Regions from separate parts of the Bacillus haimaensis genome, predicted to be linked through region 1. Evidence: predicted binding sites of a transcription regulator. Region 1 holds the regulator's gene; each other region holds the start of a gene.
The links. Region 1 encodes Rex, which represses fermentation and respiration genes when NADH is low (regulators of the CRP and FNR family bind a similar motif). Its sites were predicted from a motif close to TTGTGAAATATTTCACAA; they were not measured.
Positions count from the first base shown of each region.

Region 2: the regulator Rex is predicted to act here: its motif matches at 1,914-1,931, upstream of ABN702_RS04690 (L-lactate dehydrogenase).
Region 3: the regulator Rex is predicted to act here: its motif matches at 1,524-1,541, upstream of ABN702_RS09020 (cytochrome ubiquinol oxidase subunit I).
Region 4: the regulator Rex is predicted to act here: its motif matches at 2,422-2,439, upstream of ABN702_RS04630 (cytochrome c oxidase subunit 2A).

Region 1 covers NZ_CP158164.1:3,680,401-3,684,682, reverse strand. Annotated here, with positions in the region: gene ABN702_RS18665 (ATP-binding cassette domain-containing protein) at 1-1,625, opposite strand, end outside; gene ABN702_RS18660 (redox-sensing transcriptional repressor Rex) at 1,819-2,457, shown strand; gene ABN702_RS18655 (twin-arginine translocase TatA/TatE family subunit) at 2,656-2,841, shown strand; gene tatC (twin-arginine translocase subunit TatC) at 2,859-3,614, shown strand; gene ABN702_RS18645 (YdiK family protein) at 3,640-3,840, opposite strand; gene ABN702_RS18640 (CPBP family intramembrane glutamic endopeptidase) at 3,891-4,282, opposite strand, start outside.
Region 2 covers NZ_CP158164.1:969,287-973,568, reverse strand. Annotated here, with positions in the region: gene ABN702_RS04700 (methyl-accepting chemotaxis protein) at 1-440, opposite strand, end outside; gene ABN702_RS04695 (hypothetical protein) at 654-833, opposite strand; gene ABN702_RS04690 (L-lactate dehydrogenase) at 912-1,856, opposite strand; gene ABN702_RS04685 (DUF92 domain-containing protein) at 1,959-2,756, opposite strand; gene ABN702_RS04680 (5-formyltetrahydrofolate cyclo-ligase) at 2,734-3,306, opposite strand; gene rpmG (50S ribosomal protein L33) at 3,510-3,659, shown strand; gene ABN702_RS04670 (nucleotidyltransferase family protein) at 3,702-4,282, opposite strand, start outside.
Region 3 covers NZ_CP158164.1:1,774,718-1,778,999, reverse strand. Annotated here, with positions in the region: gene ABN702_RS09025 (tetratricopeptide repeat protein) at 106-1,272, opposite strand; gene ABN702_RS09020 (cytochrome ubiquinol oxidase subunit I) at 1,608-2,945, shown strand; gene ABN702_RS09015 (cytochrome d ubiquinol oxidase subunit II) at 2,959-3,972, shown strand; gene cydS (cytochrome bd oxidase small subunit CydS) at 3,985-4,083, shown strand; gene ABN702_RS09005 (glyoxalase superfamily protein) at 4,136-4,282, opposite strand, start outside.
Region 4 covers NZ_CP158164.1:960,599-964,880, reverse strand. Annotated here, with positions in the region: gene ABN702_RS04645 (cytochrome C oxidase subunit II) at 1-29, opposite strand, end outside; gene ABN702_RS04640 (b(o/a)3-type cytochrome-c oxidase subunit 1) at 59-1,714, opposite strand; gene ABN702_RS04635 (cytochrome c oxidase subunit II) at 1,716-2,183, opposite strand; gene ABN702_RS04630 (cytochrome c oxidase subunit 2A) at 2,203-2,361, opposite strand; gene ABN702_RS04625 (Crp/Fnr family transcriptional regulator) at 2,536-3,261, opposite strand; gene ABN702_RS04620 (PAS domain-containing sensor histidine kinase) at 3,456-4,282, opposite strand, start outside.

The DNA.
Region 1 (4,282 bases):
AGCTCCATGGCCTCTTCTTTTTTCTCTATATAATAGTCATAATCTCCGAGATATTCGGTCGCCCCAATTCTGCTCAATTCATAGACCTTGGTTGCCAGACGGTTGATGAAGTAGCGGTCATGGGAAACGAATAGGATTGTACCTGGATAGTCAATCAAGGCATTCTCCAGAATCTCCTTGCTGTCCAGATCCAGATGGTTCGTAGGCTCGTCCAGGATCAGAACATTGGAGCGCTGCAGCATCATTTTGGAGAGGGCCAATCGTGCCTTTTCCCCTCCGCTTAAGGTAGAAACCGGCTTCAGTACATCATCCCCGGAGAAAAGGAAGTTTCCAAGGATTGTACGGATTTCCTTTTCCATCTTATTCGGGTATTCATCCCAAAGCTCGGCCAATACCGTCTTATTGGAAGTGAGGTCTGCCTGCTGCTGATCATAGTAGCTCACAGAGACGTTGGCGCCGAAAGAAAAGCCGCCTTCAAGTGGCTCGAGCTGTTTTACGAGTGTTTTTAATAGGGTGGACTTCCCGATTCCGTTCGGGCCGACAAGAGCCACACTATCGCCGCGTGACAGGGAAAGGTCCACATGCCGGAAAATGGGGGTCCTGTCATAGGAAACGGCCAGGTTATTAGCTTTCAATACATCATTCCCACTTTGTCTATCAATATCAAACATGATGGAGGCAGATTTTTCATCGCCCTGGGGACGATCCATCACCTGCATTTTATCGAGCTGCTTTCTGCGGCTCTGTGCGCGCTTGGTCGTGGATGCCCTGGCCAGATTGCGCTGAACAAAGTCCTGGAGCTTCGCAATTTCGTCCTGCTGCTTTTCGAACATTTTCATATCACGTTCGTATTGCTCGGCCTTCTGTGCAAGGTACGCACTATAGTTGCCAAGGAACTTTGCAGACTGCTTCCGGGAGATTTCATAGACGGTTGTGACCACCTTGTCTAGGAAGTAGCGGTCATGGGAAACAATAAGTAATGCACCCGGATAGCCCTGGAGATATCCTTCCAGCCAGGAAAGGGTATCGATGTCGAGATGGTTCGTCGGCTCATCCAGAATCAGGAGATCAGGCTTGGTCAGCAAAAGCTTGGCAAGTGCAAGACGGGTTCTCTGTCCACCGCTCAGTGTCTCGATTGGGGTCTGATAATCAAACTCTGAAAAGCGAAGGCCGTGAAGCACGGAGCGGATATCCGCTTCATATTGAAAACCGCCCTTTTGCTTGAAGGCTTCTTGAATTTCGTCATACTCCTTCAGAATGCGAGCGTAAAGCGGGCCATCCTCAAAATAAGCGGGATCTCCCATTTTCGCTTCCAGCGTGCGCATCTGATTTTCCATTTCTTTTAGACCGGAAAACACTGTCAACATTTCATCCCAGATGGAACGCTCTGTCACAAGCCCGGTATCCTGTGCGAGATATCCGATTGTTACATCCTTGGGCTTGATGATATCGCCGGAATCATAGGACAGCTGATTGGAAATGATCTTTAATAAGGTAGACTTCCCTGCCCCATTACGTCCAACGAGTGCAATTCTGTCTTTCGATTGTACTTCTAGTTTTATATTCGATAGAATAAGGTCAGCACCAAAATATTTCGTTAATTGATTTATCTGTAGAATAATCATCATTTTCACCTCATGCAATTCTAATGTAAGTGTATACTTCTTCAAGCGCCACATCAAGAATTGGAAACGGCAACCTCTTACAAAATTGCACGGAATAGGGTAAAATGAAAGCGATTTAAAATTCGAAAAACGGAGCCGACATCCGTTACATATAGAAACGAACCGCAAACTGGTTGGACAATGGGGGAGTAAGATGAATAACGAACCGATGAAAATACCGCAGGCGACTGCCAAGAGATTGCCTTTGTATTACCGTTTCCTTAAGAACTTGAATACATCGGGAAAGCAGCGGGTTTCGTCCGCGGAGCTGAGTGAAGCAGTGAAAGTGGATTCCGCCACGATCCGTAGAGATTTCAGCTACTTTGGGGCACTTGGGAAAAAAGGATATGGCTATAATGTTCAATATTTGTTAACTTTTTTCCGGAAAACGCTCGACCAGGATGAATTGACTTATGTTACTCTAATAGGTGTAGGAAACTTGGGGACAGCTTTCCTGCATTACAATTTTATGAAAAACAATAACACGAAGATCGTGATGGCCTTTGATATCGACGAGTCGAAAATCGGCACGGAGATCGGCGGTGTACCGGTGTATCATCTTGATGACATCGAGGAGCATCTGCCGGATGATGTGACGGTGGCAATCCTTACCGTACCGGCGCCAGTCGCGCAGCCGATAGCAGACAGATTGGTGGAAAAAGGAGTAAAGGGCATCCTGAACTTTACGCCAGCACGTATTAATGTGCCGGAAACCATCCGTATCCATCATATTGATTTAGCTGTGGAACTACAGTCATTGGTATATTTTCTCAAGCACTATCCAACAGAATGAAAAAGTAGTAGAATGAGTATATTTCAAGTTGGGGTTCAAAAAGGAGGATAAAAAGAGCAAAGAAGTTCGAGGAAGCGAAGTCTCGAGCACCGCAGCGTATGATTTGTAATGTTGCGGAGCGGAGAGGCAAGCTGACGAAGAAATTCGAAGCTATTTTTACCGGACTTTTTGAATATCCTCTTCAAGGAGGTGGCAAGAATGGGTCCAATCGGAATGGGTAGCCTCTTGTTAATCGTTTTCGTAGCACTATTAATCTTCGGTCCAAGCAAATTACCTCAATTGGGTAAGGCAGCTGGTAATACATTGCGTGAATTCAAAAACGCAACTAAAGGATTAGCGGATGACGACGACACGAAACCAGAGAAAAAAGAAGAAACGAAGTAATGTAAGGATGAACATATATGCTAGATAGAGAAATGTCGGTGTATGACCATATAGGCGAGCTCCGAAAAAGAGTGATCATCATTGCGTCCTTCTTTTTCGTCTCAGCGATCGGCGGTTTTTTCCTCGCGGAACCGATCATTGTCTATTTACAGCACACAAATGAAGCGGAAGCGCTGACGATGAACGCCTTTCGCATTACAGATCCAATCAAGATCTTCATGCAGTTTTCGTTTTTGATTGCATTCATCATCACGTTCCCCGTTACGCTCTATCAGATTTGGGCTTTCATCAGCCCCGGTTTGTATGAGCGGGAGCGGAAAGTGACGTTAAGCTATATCCCGATATCCCTCTTCTTGTTCCTGAGTGGACTGACATTTTCCTACTTCATACTGTTTCCGTTTGTTGTGAAGTTCATGAGCAATCTGGCAGACCGCCTGGATATCAACCAAGTGATCGGGATCAACGAATATTTTCAATTCCTGTTCCAGCTTACCTTGCCATTTGGCATCCTGTTTCAGATGCCGGTTATTGTGATGTTCTTAACAAGACTGGGGATTATAACTCCAGCTATCCTTGTAAAAGTAAGAAGATACGCGTACTTTGTATTGCTAGTAATAGGGGCATTGATTACGCCGCCGGAGATCATCTCTCATTTAATGGTGACAGTGCCGCTTCTTATCCTTTATGAGATCAGCATCATCATTTCACGCTTCGGCTACAAAAAGGTCAAGCTTGCAGAAGCTAAACTGAATGAGGAACTCAATAAAAAATAGGCAACCTACCGTAAAGGTAAGAAGCCTATTTTTTTTGCATGCTTTTGATTCTTTTATGAAGCAGATATGCCCGGATGCTAACACCGAAGTCGAAGGTGGCGATCAGCATCAGCAGCATGGTGTGCCATTCAAAGACGCTTTCCTTGAATGACGCGACTGCCAGATACGTAAATAGACATCCCATGATGGCATAGAAAAAGACCATATTGATCGGTTTTATTCTCATTATGCTAGTCCTCCAGTTGTAGATGGCCTTACCATTGATTCTCTAGATTTTCAGAAGAAGGAGATAAAATTCGTTAACGCGTTCTGCATCTCTTCCATCTGCTTGATCATCTCTTCAATATCATCCCTGAACACATACTGCACAATGACAACAAAGCTATTCATGGCGATATGGGCGATGATCGGAACAATGATCCGGTTTGTTTTGACATATAGGAAGGCGAAGATCCCACCCATCACAAAGTAAATCAGCAGATGCTTGAAATCATTATGGACAACAGCAAAAAGAAGGGAGCTGATAATAAGTCCGACTGCAAAATTGAAACGCTTGTAAAGGGAACCGAAGATTATCTTACGGAAGATGATCTCTTCCAATATAGGTCCAGCAATTGTAATCGCAAATATCATGATCGGGGTTGCTGTGACAAAGGCCATAATCTCCT
Region 2 (4,282 bases), 1.8 Mb from region 1:
TCCTCCCCATCCAATTCCTTGTGCAAAAGACCGTTTCCGTTTTTTTTCATTTGGTTAATGATGGAATCTGATATTTCGGGCAGGCTTTCCTTGCTTACTTCAAAAGGGATGATTTGCTGGTCTTTTATGTAGAAGAATTCAGAGAGTATTCCGTCTTTCATAAGCTTTTTCTGCTGATCTCTGATATTGATCTGAAGCTGCTGCATGAAATAGGTATCTTCACTGACATAGAGGAATTTGAGGTTTTCCGCAAGATGCCCCATCAGTTCACTTTCCCTGATCAATCTATTTTCCATCGTCTCCATCGTCATATCTTTTGCCTTCACATAGGAGGTAATGCCGACCGATAGAATGGATCCTACTAATAATGAAACAACCAGAATAAATAATCGTGTGCCCAAATTAACTTTCTGAAAAGCCCGCTGAAACCACAATTTCATCTTTTTATGAATGTTATCTTTTTCTTCCAAGGTGAACCCCCCGTTATATCCAAAATGCTAACAGGATAAATTATACAGGTGGAATATTAATCCAATGTAAAGATAGTGTAAGCTTTCAAAAGTTTGCATCAACAAAAAAACTACCCACTAAACCACTCAAAGTTAAGAGAGGATTGACAGGTAGTCCATCACTTTAATATCCAGCCTGAATTTTCACCCACGAAAAACGGTTTGCAGGAAGCGATCCCGGACAAAAGGGATGTCCATTCCAAAGGCCACCACAAACCTTCTGATCGGACTGATACCAAGAATGGAATTCAAGATCCGATAGCGGTTCTGATAGATCGCATATGCTCCTGCGATGATAAAAACTAATCTGATTAAATATCCCATTATCATCCCTCCTGCTATTATGATGCTTCAAATAAAAGAAAAACATGCCTAATATCAGACATGTTTTTCCACCTTATATTAAAAGACTTTCTTTTTGATGCTAGTAAGAACTTCAATGGATTGCTGAAACTGTGCTTTTTCTTTCTCATTCAACTCTAACTCTACTACTTGGCGGATACCGTTTCTATTAACGATTGCCGGGACACCAATATAAATATCCTTGTTATCATACTCCCCATCCAAGTATGCTGAAACTGTCAGGATGGAATTCTCGTTCCGTAATATCGCCTTCGTCAGACGGACAAGGCCCATGGCAATGCCATAATAGGTGGCACCCTTCCGTTCAATAATCTGGTAGGCAGCGTCCCTGACATTTACAAACAGTTCCTCGAGGTCTTCCTCTTTATACTCTTCTTTTTCTTTCATCAATTCAAGGATTGGCTTACCGCCGATGTCCGCCTTACTCCAGACCGGGAGCTCCGTATCTCCATGCTCCCCGATAATATAGGCATGAACATTTCTGGCATCGATTTGAAAATAGTCTCCCAAAAGAAAGCGAAATCTGGCCGTATCCAAAATCGTTCCCGACCCGATTACCCTTTCTTTCGGCAATCCGGAAAACCTCCATGTTGCATAGGTAAGGATATCAACCGGGTTGGTCGCTACAAGGAATATTCCGTCGAACCCATTTTCCATTACACTATCGACAATCCCCTTGAATATTTTGGCGTTCTTTTCGACCAAATCCAACCTGGTCTCACCAGGCTTCTGATTCGCACCGGCACAAATCACCACAATATCCGCATCCCTGCAATCCTGATAATTCCCATACCAGATTTTTGTAGGAGCAGGTGCGAAGGCAATACCATGATTCAGGTCCATGGCATCCCCTTCCGACTTTTCCTTATTAAGATCAATAAGGACGAGTTCCTCCGCTACACCTTGGTTCAGCATTGCAAATGCATAGCTTGAACCAACGAATCCCGTACCAATCAAAGCGACTCTATTGATTCCATTTCTCATACCCATCTCCCCGTTTCTTATCAAGGATTAACTATAGCTTTATTTTACATCAAAAGTTTGTGAAACACTGAGCAATATGTATCTATTCTGTGTCAAATAGATTTATGTAGCAGCGAGCAGCGCGGCCAGGAAAGAGACGAATACGATGGATCCGATATTCACCATGTCATTATTTATAGCTCGAAATCCTTTCACCAGTTCAGCAGGCTTTCCGCAGTGATGAGGACTTTCCACGGTTCGTCCACAGATTGAGCATCGGTACGAAGCCTGAATCGAAGCACCAAGAAAAGTATCAACAAAACAGCCAAATATCCCCAGTAGGGTAACTAGAAAGGCTGTGACAAGCGATACCTCTGTCCAAAACACGGAGGCCGATGCAGCAATCAGTCCAGCTCCAGCAACAGAAGCACCTGTCCCCAGAAGACTTATGGCACCTGATGTACCCCTGCCCACTCTTTTAAGGGTAAGAATGGAAACCGGATCCTTCTTGCTAAGCGTGCCGATTTCGGATGCCCAGGTATCTGAATTTGCCGTTGCTATAGCTGTTACAAACCCGATCAACCATGCTTCAGAGGGATAGAGGAAGTAGGCCAAACTAAACAGTGCCGGGACCATCCCGTTTGCAAACACTTGAAAGATGTCGCGCTGTGACCCTTTTTCCAGGATTTCATCCACATTTGCCTTGCTCTTCTTTTTATATCTGCTCCAAAAACTCGAAGATACGAAAAAAATACCGATCAATAGAAGCCCATAAGCTTTGAATCCAGCAGCAATCATGATACCGATGATGAATGTTCCGATTGCACCTGACCTTGAAAGTGCCTTGGCTTTATACCCCAGCCCTGCAAGCAGGAGGATTCCCGCCAGCAGCACCGCGCTATTCTCCAACAGTAAAGTCATATGTTGTTTCATCCGTCATGATTTTGCTTACAGGAATATCAAAAGTTTCATGTTCCAACTCTTCTTTCACCTGCTCTTCGAAGGCCAATGAAACAGTGGTCCCATTGTAATCTGTTAAAAATCGGTCATAGTAGCCTCCACCAAACCCGATCCGGTAGCCCTTCTTATCAAAGACGAGTCCCGGTACGAGGATAAGATCTAGGGCTGATTTTTCACAGTGGCTGGTTCGGGTGGGGTCTGGCTCCCGTAAGCCAAAGTAGACAGTTTCCAGTTCATCGAATGCTTTTAATATAAAGAATTCCATACTTTTATCCTTGGGTTGGCATTTTGGAACAGCAATCAGTTTCTTTTCAAGCCAGGCCTGTTCGATAATTGGGATGGTGTCCACTTCAGGAACCCTTGAAACTGTCACCCCCACTATCTGTGCTTTCTTCCATTCAGCCGATGAAAAAAGTGCTTGATGAATTTTTTGTGATTTCAGGTCGTATTGCTTTTTCGAAAGTCCAGACAACCAATTTTTCATTTCTTCCCGTTGTTTTTCTTTGCCCATAGCAGAAAACGCTCCTTACCATTATCATTTCTCTTTATAAAGAATATACCAAGAAATACCGCTTTCTTCTAATGAAGGAGAGAAAAAGATACAAGATTTTGCGTCAATTTTCCCACCACTGAAAAAAGACTGGCATTCCGAAAAAAAAGGTGATATTATAGTAAGGTCTGAATTGAAAGCTTTATATGTTTGGAGGGATAACGATGCGCGTAAACGTAACTTTAGCTTGTACTGAAACTGGTGATCGTAACTATATCACGACTAAAAATAAACGTAACAACCCAGATCGTCTTGAGCTTAAAAAATACAGCCCAAGATTGAAAAAAGTAACTGTACACCGTGAAACAAAATAAGCAGCAGGATTTTCCTGTCTGCTTATTTTTTTTGCCTAAAACTTAAAATCCCGCTTTCACCAGCGTTTTGCTTTTGCTGCTTTTTTCGGAGAAGGATGATCCCCTGATATATCGAACATGAGAACCAACCCAAAGCTTTGGCAGTACATCTTCCTCCTGGAGCGAAACCTGCACTTTTCTCTCGAGCATATCATATTGCGCTTGGCGATAGTCCTCATGGCTTCCGATATCCTTCCAATACCCCTTCGCCTTGAATCCATACAGTCCCATATTGTTTTCCATGAGTTTAGGAAAGAGCTCCTTGCTGAAATCATATTCCCTGTTTTTTTCCATCAGACAAAGTACATGGGGATCCACGATATAGATTCCAGTATTCACCACTCTGCTGAACTCCTGATCCTTCTGCGGCTTTTCCAAAAAACGCTTAATTTTCCCATTATGGTCGGTTTGGATGATGCCGAATTTTGCAGGATTTTTTACTTCTTTCATAAAAACGGTGAAAAGTGATTTATTCTGCAGATGGAATACCAATCCATCAATCAGATCAAAGTCAGTCAGGGCATCCCCGCTTATGACAATAAATGGCTCATCGAGCAGGTCCTCCGCATTTTTCACACTCCCTG
Region 3 (4,282 bases), 1.9 Mb from region 1:
CTGATTTTATTCAATTAAATAGAAGTCTTTTTCCCCTAAATGAATAGAAAAAAACACACCTTATTTAAAATGGTGTGTCATAGTGAAAAGTATCGGGCTTCAATATTATATGAGGGTGGTTTTATTCTTCCAAACTTTTAAACTTAATTCGTAATATTCACAGGCTGACTGGTATCTGTCAGACGATGTATAATATTTTGCCAAAATCTCAGCATATTTGGCTACATTATCTTTGTCTCCTGCTCTTGTAAAATAATCGATCACATAATTGGATATATATTTTTCGATTTCAGGATTCTTAGTTATTAAATATATGTGAACATTAAAATGTATAATATATTCCTCTATTTTATTTCTTTGGGCCAAAACCAAGCCCTCTTCCGCCCAGCCAAGAGCAAATTCAAATTGATTAAGCTTGTAATACTCTTTCACAAGGGTATTGATGGAAAACAAACTTCTATTTTCCTCCCTTTTAAGTTTAAGGGATTCCAAAAAATAATAGATTGCATCTTCTGAGTTCCCTAAGAAAGATTGCATACAGCCGAGATTATGCAAGGCCATGGATTCCAGATAGACATCCTTCAGGTCTACACCGATTTTTTTTGCATATAGATAGTTTTCCTCTGCCTTTTCCAATTGATGGACTTTATGATAGCTCAATCCAAGAATAACGTGGCACTCTGCTGATCTCCGGTTATAGTAAAGGGATTGATAAATTGTAAGCGCTTTTTCAGCATAGGTAATCGCTTCGAAGTAATCGGATGTTTTTTGGCTTGTCAATGCAATCTGATAAAATAGCTCCCCCCTATCTTCTTCGGATAATGAAAGTTTATTATGCATCTCCAAGGCCTGTTTTAAAGTGAATATGGATTGTAGGTTGTCATTTACCCGATAATAGTATATCCCGATCGTCTTCTTCCGAATATATTCGAAAAGGGTATTTTTGCTTGTCGGAAGGTCGGATATTTGATTATAAAGGCTGTCAATTACCTTCTTATCAAGGATTAATAGGGAATATTTCAGTTTTACGCATAAATATAGCAGCATTGTATCTTGATGCATGGTTTGATTTCTTATATTGTATTCCTCATTAATATAGTTCAGTTTTTTCCATGATTCTTTCGGGTCCTGTCTGACAGTACTCTCATAGCAGCTTAACAGTTTGTCCACAATATCCGATAGGTGTGAAGCGGGGATAATCCCTTGAGATATATTTTCCTGTGAGATGCCTTTTTTGTTCCGGTAGTAATCGATCATTTCTCCGTTTCTCAATGCCAACACCCTTTGTTTGAATTATAAGAATATTTTACCATCATTTTCTGTATTTATATACATTTTTCTGTGAAAATTTCCAATAAGGTGTACTTGTAGGGACGTTAGTACCATGTCTGTTTTTCTTGTTTGCCGGTCACAAATTCGTCGCTGTCCTGCCATAAAGTTGTCAAAAAGTGTGTGCTCTACCCTGTTTTGTTAAAAGGGAAAAGGGAATATACTTAAGAACATACAAGAACTTAAAACTTATATTGTGAAGTATTGAGCAAACTGTTGTATACTTTTGTTAAGAAATTATTATTGTTGGTTCTATCAGTGATAAAAGGAGTGAAATTATGTTTGGTTTAGAGTATGATCCGGTGATATACAGCAGAATTTTAACTGGTCTGACGCTTGCGGTCCACGTTATCTTCGCAACTGTCGGGGTGGGTGTTCCACTAATGATTGCTCTTGCGGAATGGATGGGCATCAAACGGAATGACGAACATTATCGCCTTCTAGCACGCAGGTGGGCCCGCGGATTTGTCATCACCGTTGCAGTGGGTGTTGTGACGGGTACGGCCATCGGCCTGCAATTAAGCCTTTTATGGCCGAATTTGATGCAGCTTGCAGGACATGTAATCAGTCTCCCGTTGTTCATGGAGACCTTCGCTTTCTTCTTTGAAGCTATTTTTCTAGGTATCTACTTATATACTTGGGATCGATTTAAAAAGAAAATCTATCATTTTATCTTGTTGATTCCTGTGGCTATTGGTGCCATGGCTTCTGGCTTCTTTATATCCACTGTCAACAGCTTCATGAATTCACCCAGTGGATTCGAAATCGAGAATGGTGTACTTACGAATATTAGTCCCTTGGGCGCAATGTTCAACCCGGCCACACCAACCAAAGTGGCACATGTGTTATCTTCAGCTTATTTGACGACAGCATTTGTTCTGGCGGGAATTGCCGCCATTGCGATTTTGCGTGGAAGAAATCATGTTTATCATAAAAAAGCACTGCATCTGACAATGACAGCTGCAGCCGTATTCGCCATTTCCACTGCGGTAATTGGGGATTTGTCCGGTAAATATCTAGCAGAATATCAGCCTGAAAAACTGGCTGCTGCCGAATGGCATTTTGAAACTTCGACTGAGGCACCTCTACTTATCGGCGGATATCTGACTGAGGACAACAAAGTCAAGTATGCACTTGAAATTCCATATGCCTTAAGTATCCTTGCGCATGGTGACCCAAGATCTGAGGTAATCGGACTCGAGGAATTTCCTGAAGAAGAGCTTCCGCCTATGGTCGTACACTACTTCTTTGACCTGATGGTTGGTATCGGAATGTTCCTGGCCCTTGTCTCTATCCTTTATGTTGTTATTGCCAAGGTTAAAAAATGGAATGAATGGAACAGGCCGCTACTTTGGGCAATAGCGGCAGGCTCCCCATTAGCATTGCTTGCCATTGAGATGGGCTGGTTCTTTGCGGAGCTAGGAAGACAGCCGTGGCTGCTTGTCGGATATATGACTGTTTCAGAAGGGGCTACCACATCCGAGCATGTCGATCTTATGCTGGTGCTGTTCATCATTCTTTATGCTGTACTTTGTACAACATGTATTATGGTACTAAGAAGAATGTTTAAAAATAATCCAGTCGAAAAAGAACTGCAAGACAAAGGCATGGAGTAAAGGAGGGGAAAATATGAGTTATGAAGTTGTAGGTATTACGGTTTTATGGACATTTCTATATGGATATTTGATTGTTGCTTCAATTGACTTTGGTGCCGGATTTTTCAGCTACTATTCTACTGTTACAAAGAAGGACCATCTCATTGATAAAGTGATTGTCCGTTACCTCTCTCCTGTTTGGGAGGTCACCAATGTGTTTCTTGTTTTCTTCTTTATAGGGATTGTCGGCTTCTTCCCTTCCACAGCCTATTATTACGGAACAACTTTGTTGATACCAGGTAGTATTGCGATTATCCTGTTGGCGATCCGTGGAAGTTATTATGCCTTCCATCACTATGGTGCAAAAGGCAGCAAATTTTATCAGCTTTTATATGGAGCTACCGGACTATTGATACCAGCAGCGCTTTCTGTTGTATTGACCATATCTGAAGGTGGATTCATCAGCCTTGCCGGTGATGTGGTAACATTGGATTATGGTGCTTTATTCTCAAGCTTCTATTCCTGGACGGTTGTCATTTTGGCACTGGTCAGTGTGCTATATATATCCGCTTATTTTCTTGCATTCTATGCAAAAACAGCCAAAGACGAAAAAGCTTTTGAAGTGTTGCGCAAATATGCGCTTAACTGGAGCCTTCCTACCATCCTGGCAAGTGTGCTCGTATTCTTCGCACTCAGCGACCACAATCCGAGCCACTTTGAAAGGATGCTGAATCTCTCCTGGATGTTCAGTCTTTCTTTCCTTTTCTTCCTTGGAGCGGTGTTTCTGATGTGGAAGAAGCAACGTCTTGGACTCTCTTTCATTTTTGTTATGCTTCAATTCGCTACAGCATTCTTTGGGTACGGGGCATCTCATATGCCATACCTCTTGTATCCATACTTGACGATCTATGACGGGTTTACAAATGAGTCAATGGCAATTGCCTTGATTACCGCTTTCATAGGTGGTCTATGCTTATTGATTCCATCACTTTATCTGTTAATGCGTCTCTTCCTATTTGATAATCAATATGTCCAAGGTAAAAAGTAAGGAGGTATTAAAATGGAGAATTTTTTAATTATGATCGCTCCCCCTCTTATCATTGTCGTGGCGATTGGTGTGTTGTTTCTGTGGGGAGCGGCAGGCAAAGAGAAGTATTAATAAAAGCAAAAAGCGCAGGCGTTCTGCGCTTTTTGCTTTTTATTAAAAATTTTTATTTGATTCTCTCGAAAAATACAATTCGATTGCCAAATGGGTCGCCTACGGAAATTTCCTTGGTTCCCCATGGTTTTTGCTCTAGGCCGGGTCTTGCGAATCGGTAGTTCTTTCCGATTAGCCCTTTGTGGTAGTCTTCAATAGA
Region 4 (4,282 bases), 1.8 Mb from region 1:
GTCATAAATGCCATTACTAATTTTTTCATTTTGTATTCCTCCCAATGTTTGTAGTTGTTTACCAGAGTTTGAAACCAGGTGATCCCGGTGGTGCATGTTGAATCATATTTATGATTGGTATTGTATAGGCAAACAGAATCAGGGCGATGGTGATGCCGATCCATAGCTTCCAGTTTTCCAGGATTTTCGGCGTTTTTTCGGCATTTGGAGCAACTTCTCCTAACGGGAACTCCTCCATACCCTTAGGAGCAAACCAAGCCAGGTTGATTATGACATACATCAGTAACAGAATTGCGATGAAAAGAATGCTTCCCCCTACTGCCATTGCGACTTCATAAGGAATCCATCCTAATGCATCAGGATGATCTTTATAGGTCGTATAGGAGGTCCGTCGCGGCGCCCCAAACAGTCCGACCGTGTGCATTGCACCAGACATGAAGAACATTCCGACAGCCCACAGTATTGTTTGGAGGTTGGCAAGCTTGTGCATCTTCGCAGTCAATTTTCTGCCTGTCAAATGCGGTACCAGCCAATATCCGATCCCAAAGAACGTCAAGGCAACAGAGGATGCCACTGTCAAATGAAAATGCCCGGTTACCCAAAGTGTATTGTGCACAACCTGATTAAGCTGGTTACTCGCATTTACAATTCCGCCCGCTCCAGCAGGAATGAAAATGAGCATTCCCACCATCGGTGCAAAAAATCTCGCATCCTTCCATGGAAGCAATTTGAACCATCCAAACAGGCTTTTTGCTCCTCTTTCGCGCCCTGACAATTCAAAGGTTGCAAATAAGGAGAATGCGGTCATCAGGGACGGCACAATTACCATGAACGTCAACACAACCTGCAGATATTTCCAGAACGGTGATATTCCTGACTCCAGAAGCTGATGGTGGAATCCAACAGGAATAGAGAACAGCAGGAACAGAACAAATGCCAACCTTGCCAACGAATCACTGAAGATCTTGCCTCCGATTATCTTTGGAATAATCGCATACCAGCAAATATAGGCTGGAAGCAGCCAGAAATAGACTAATGGATGACCGAAATACCAGAAAAGCGTTCTGCTCAACAGAATATTGATCGTCTCTACCCAACCAAAGGACCATGGGATAAACTGGAACAGGACAGATACTGCGACACCAATCGTAGCAATCAACCACAGTAGCATGGTCATGATGGCCATAAAGCTGAGAAGTGGGGATAATTCTCCTTTATGCGCTGTTTTCCACAAGTAATATTGACGGATCATACTGAACCCCCCGATCCAGCTGCCCACAATCACCAAGGTCAAGGCGATATAATACCAAGGTGATGCCTGCAAGGGTGCATAGAAAGTATACAGGACGGTCGCCTTGTTCAAGAGGATCATGATGACACCTAGAACGGTTCCGGAAGTCATCGTAATGAATCCGAGCCATCCACTTAAGCGCGAGCCAGAGTTAAGCTTGCCTGTGGTCCGACTGATACACGCCAATAAAAATCCGATAATGAAAAATGTTGTAAATATAAGTCCAAGTAGCACGCCATGTGCCGTTAAAAGCTGATAATAGCCAATGCCAGCGGGTAAAGTCAGCGTTCCGCTCCTGACCAGGGTTTGTAAAAGTCCAGCCACCGCACCAAGAAACAAAGCGGTAAAAGCCACGAAAAAATGTGCCAAAATCAGTTTCGCATCACGTTTATCAATTATTTCGGAAACCTTGTTCAAATTCATATCAGCTCACCTCAATCTTTGCGCTCATTACTTGATGACCTGCCCCACAATACTCATTACAGAGGATCAGATAGCTTCCAGCCTCATCAAACGTGTGTGTAATGGAATTGATATGACCTGGTGTAATCATCATATTGACATTGGTATTAGCAATAGCAAATCCATGAACAACGTCTTTGCTCGTGACTTTGAAATGGACGGTAGCTCCTTTTGGGATCTGAATGTCATTAGGCATAAAGGAGAATGCCTGAGATACCATCACCAATTCAAATTCATTTTCTCCAATTTGTTTCAAACCTGGTTCGTTAAACGGAGCTGTTTCATCCACTTTCGCCGGATCGATGATCATATGGTCACTAGGTGGTGTATGTCCCATGGCAAAAGCGCTGACTCCAATGATGGATAGGAATAGGATCAAGGTTCCCCCACCTATCAGAAGCCACCATTTTTCATATTTGTGCATATGCATTGCGATTCACCCCAAATTTTTATAGTCTCGTTAAGAAAAGAGCATAGATTCCAGCCCATAAAAGGAAGATAAAAACACCAACCAATAATACGGAAATAAAAGTCCCTTTTAATGTACTTTCAGTCTTTGGAGTTGTTTTGACATTGACCTCATTTCTAGGAGTAACCTTAGGTTCCATCACGTCTCTCCCCCTTTCCTTACCTCCTATTGTCAGTGTATTTGAATCGTCAGGCTGACACTGTGATAAATATCACATTCAAAAGGATTATTTTGACAGAATGATGAACAAAAAAAGATTGCAGACAAATGGTAAATTCCATCCTTCTCCAATCTTTACAAAGCTTATAGACAGCTAGATTCTGCAAACCTCCAAAGGGCAATCCTCACAATGACATTCATCCCTTAAGTATTGCAGATTCAAGATTCGCAGCATTCCATTTTCATCATAATCAATCACTTTTACCTTTTTTAGTGCACCAAGCATCCGATTTACCGTTTCCCGGGAAGTGCCGATCATTTCCGAGAACTCCTGGTTTGTCAGATTTACCTTTATGGAGATGCCGTCCTCCTCCACTTCCCCGAAGGAATTGGAGAGCCTGATCAGCGTGGAGCAAAGAGCCCCTTTTTTTCCATATAATAATAGATCACGCAGCTTCAAATTCGTTATCTGATTTTTCCTTGCCATCCACCGGACAAACTCCATCGCGGCTTTTCCATTGTTGGATAAAATGAAATCGACATCTTCGAGATAGATGAGATCAATGACACAATCCTCTTTCGCCACAGTGCTGAAGCAATGTTTCCCCTTCTCCAAACTTCCAAACTCACCCAGGAGATCGCCCTCCCTGAAAAGATGAATCATGATTTCCTTTCCATCATCCGTCATTTTCGTCATCTTCAACTGACCTTTTCGAACATAAAAAAGCCTGTTCGCACTTTCATTTTCGGCAAACAAGTAGGATCCTTTTTTAATTTTGTGTTCAAACATGATTTCGCTCAGAAGCTTCCATGTTTCATCTGAAAAAATGTTCTTGCTATGATTGTTATTTATGGTTTGTGGTATTTTCGTAGATTCCATTGAAACCGCACCCCTTATTATTGACATATGGTCCATCTGGTTTCATTATAGAAAAAGCGCTTGAGTTCGAGTATCAGGGAAACTCCCCATAAATCTCCAGGGAGTCCCCTATTACTATGATGGAAAGATTATGACTGCAATTTTCACCACATAAAAAAGGCAGCAAGTCTTCATTCAGACCGCTCCCCTCACTATTACTCGTTATGAAAAGGCTCATCTTCCCTAATTGGAATCGTCGCTATAACTAAAGTCCCTTTCCCGGGACGAGTCTCTATATGAAGCTTTCCATGAACAGCTTTCGCCCGCTCCTCCATACTGAAAAGTCCGACACCTACCCTCTCTTTTAAAGGGTCATATCCAACGCCCTTATCCATTACCTCAAACTTCAGCCTCTCTTCATCACCATGTATCGATACACCGACTTCATTTACATCGGCATACTTCCTGACATTGGTAAGCGCCTCTTGGATGATACGGTACACCGCTGTTTCGATTTGTACATCATATCTGCCGGATACTTCACTTTGAAAATCAACCATAATCCCGTAATGCTTTGCATATCGGTTAATGAATGATCGCAAGGCCGGAATCAGTCCCAGATCATCAAGAAGTGAAGGTCTGAGATCCCAGGAGATGCCACGGATGTCTTCAATCATCTTGGTTACATCTGCCTGCAAATGCTGAATCAATGGATGTTCCACTTCCGTATGGAGACGATTGATGGTGATAAGCAGACTATAGAGGTTTTGTCCTATTCCATCATGAAGCTCACGGGATACCTTCTTCCGCTCCTCTTCCTGGATATGGATGAGCTTAGTCATCATTGTTTGAAGCTTTTCCTGGACAAGTTTCCGCTCTGTGATTTCAGTACGGATAGAAAGATATTGATATGGAATCCCGTCTTTATCCAAAAAAGGAACAATGGTCGTATCCACCCAGTAGTAGGACCCGTCTTTCTTTTTATTTTTGATTTCACCCTTCCAAACATCCCCTTGACGGATGGTTTCCCAAAGATTACGGA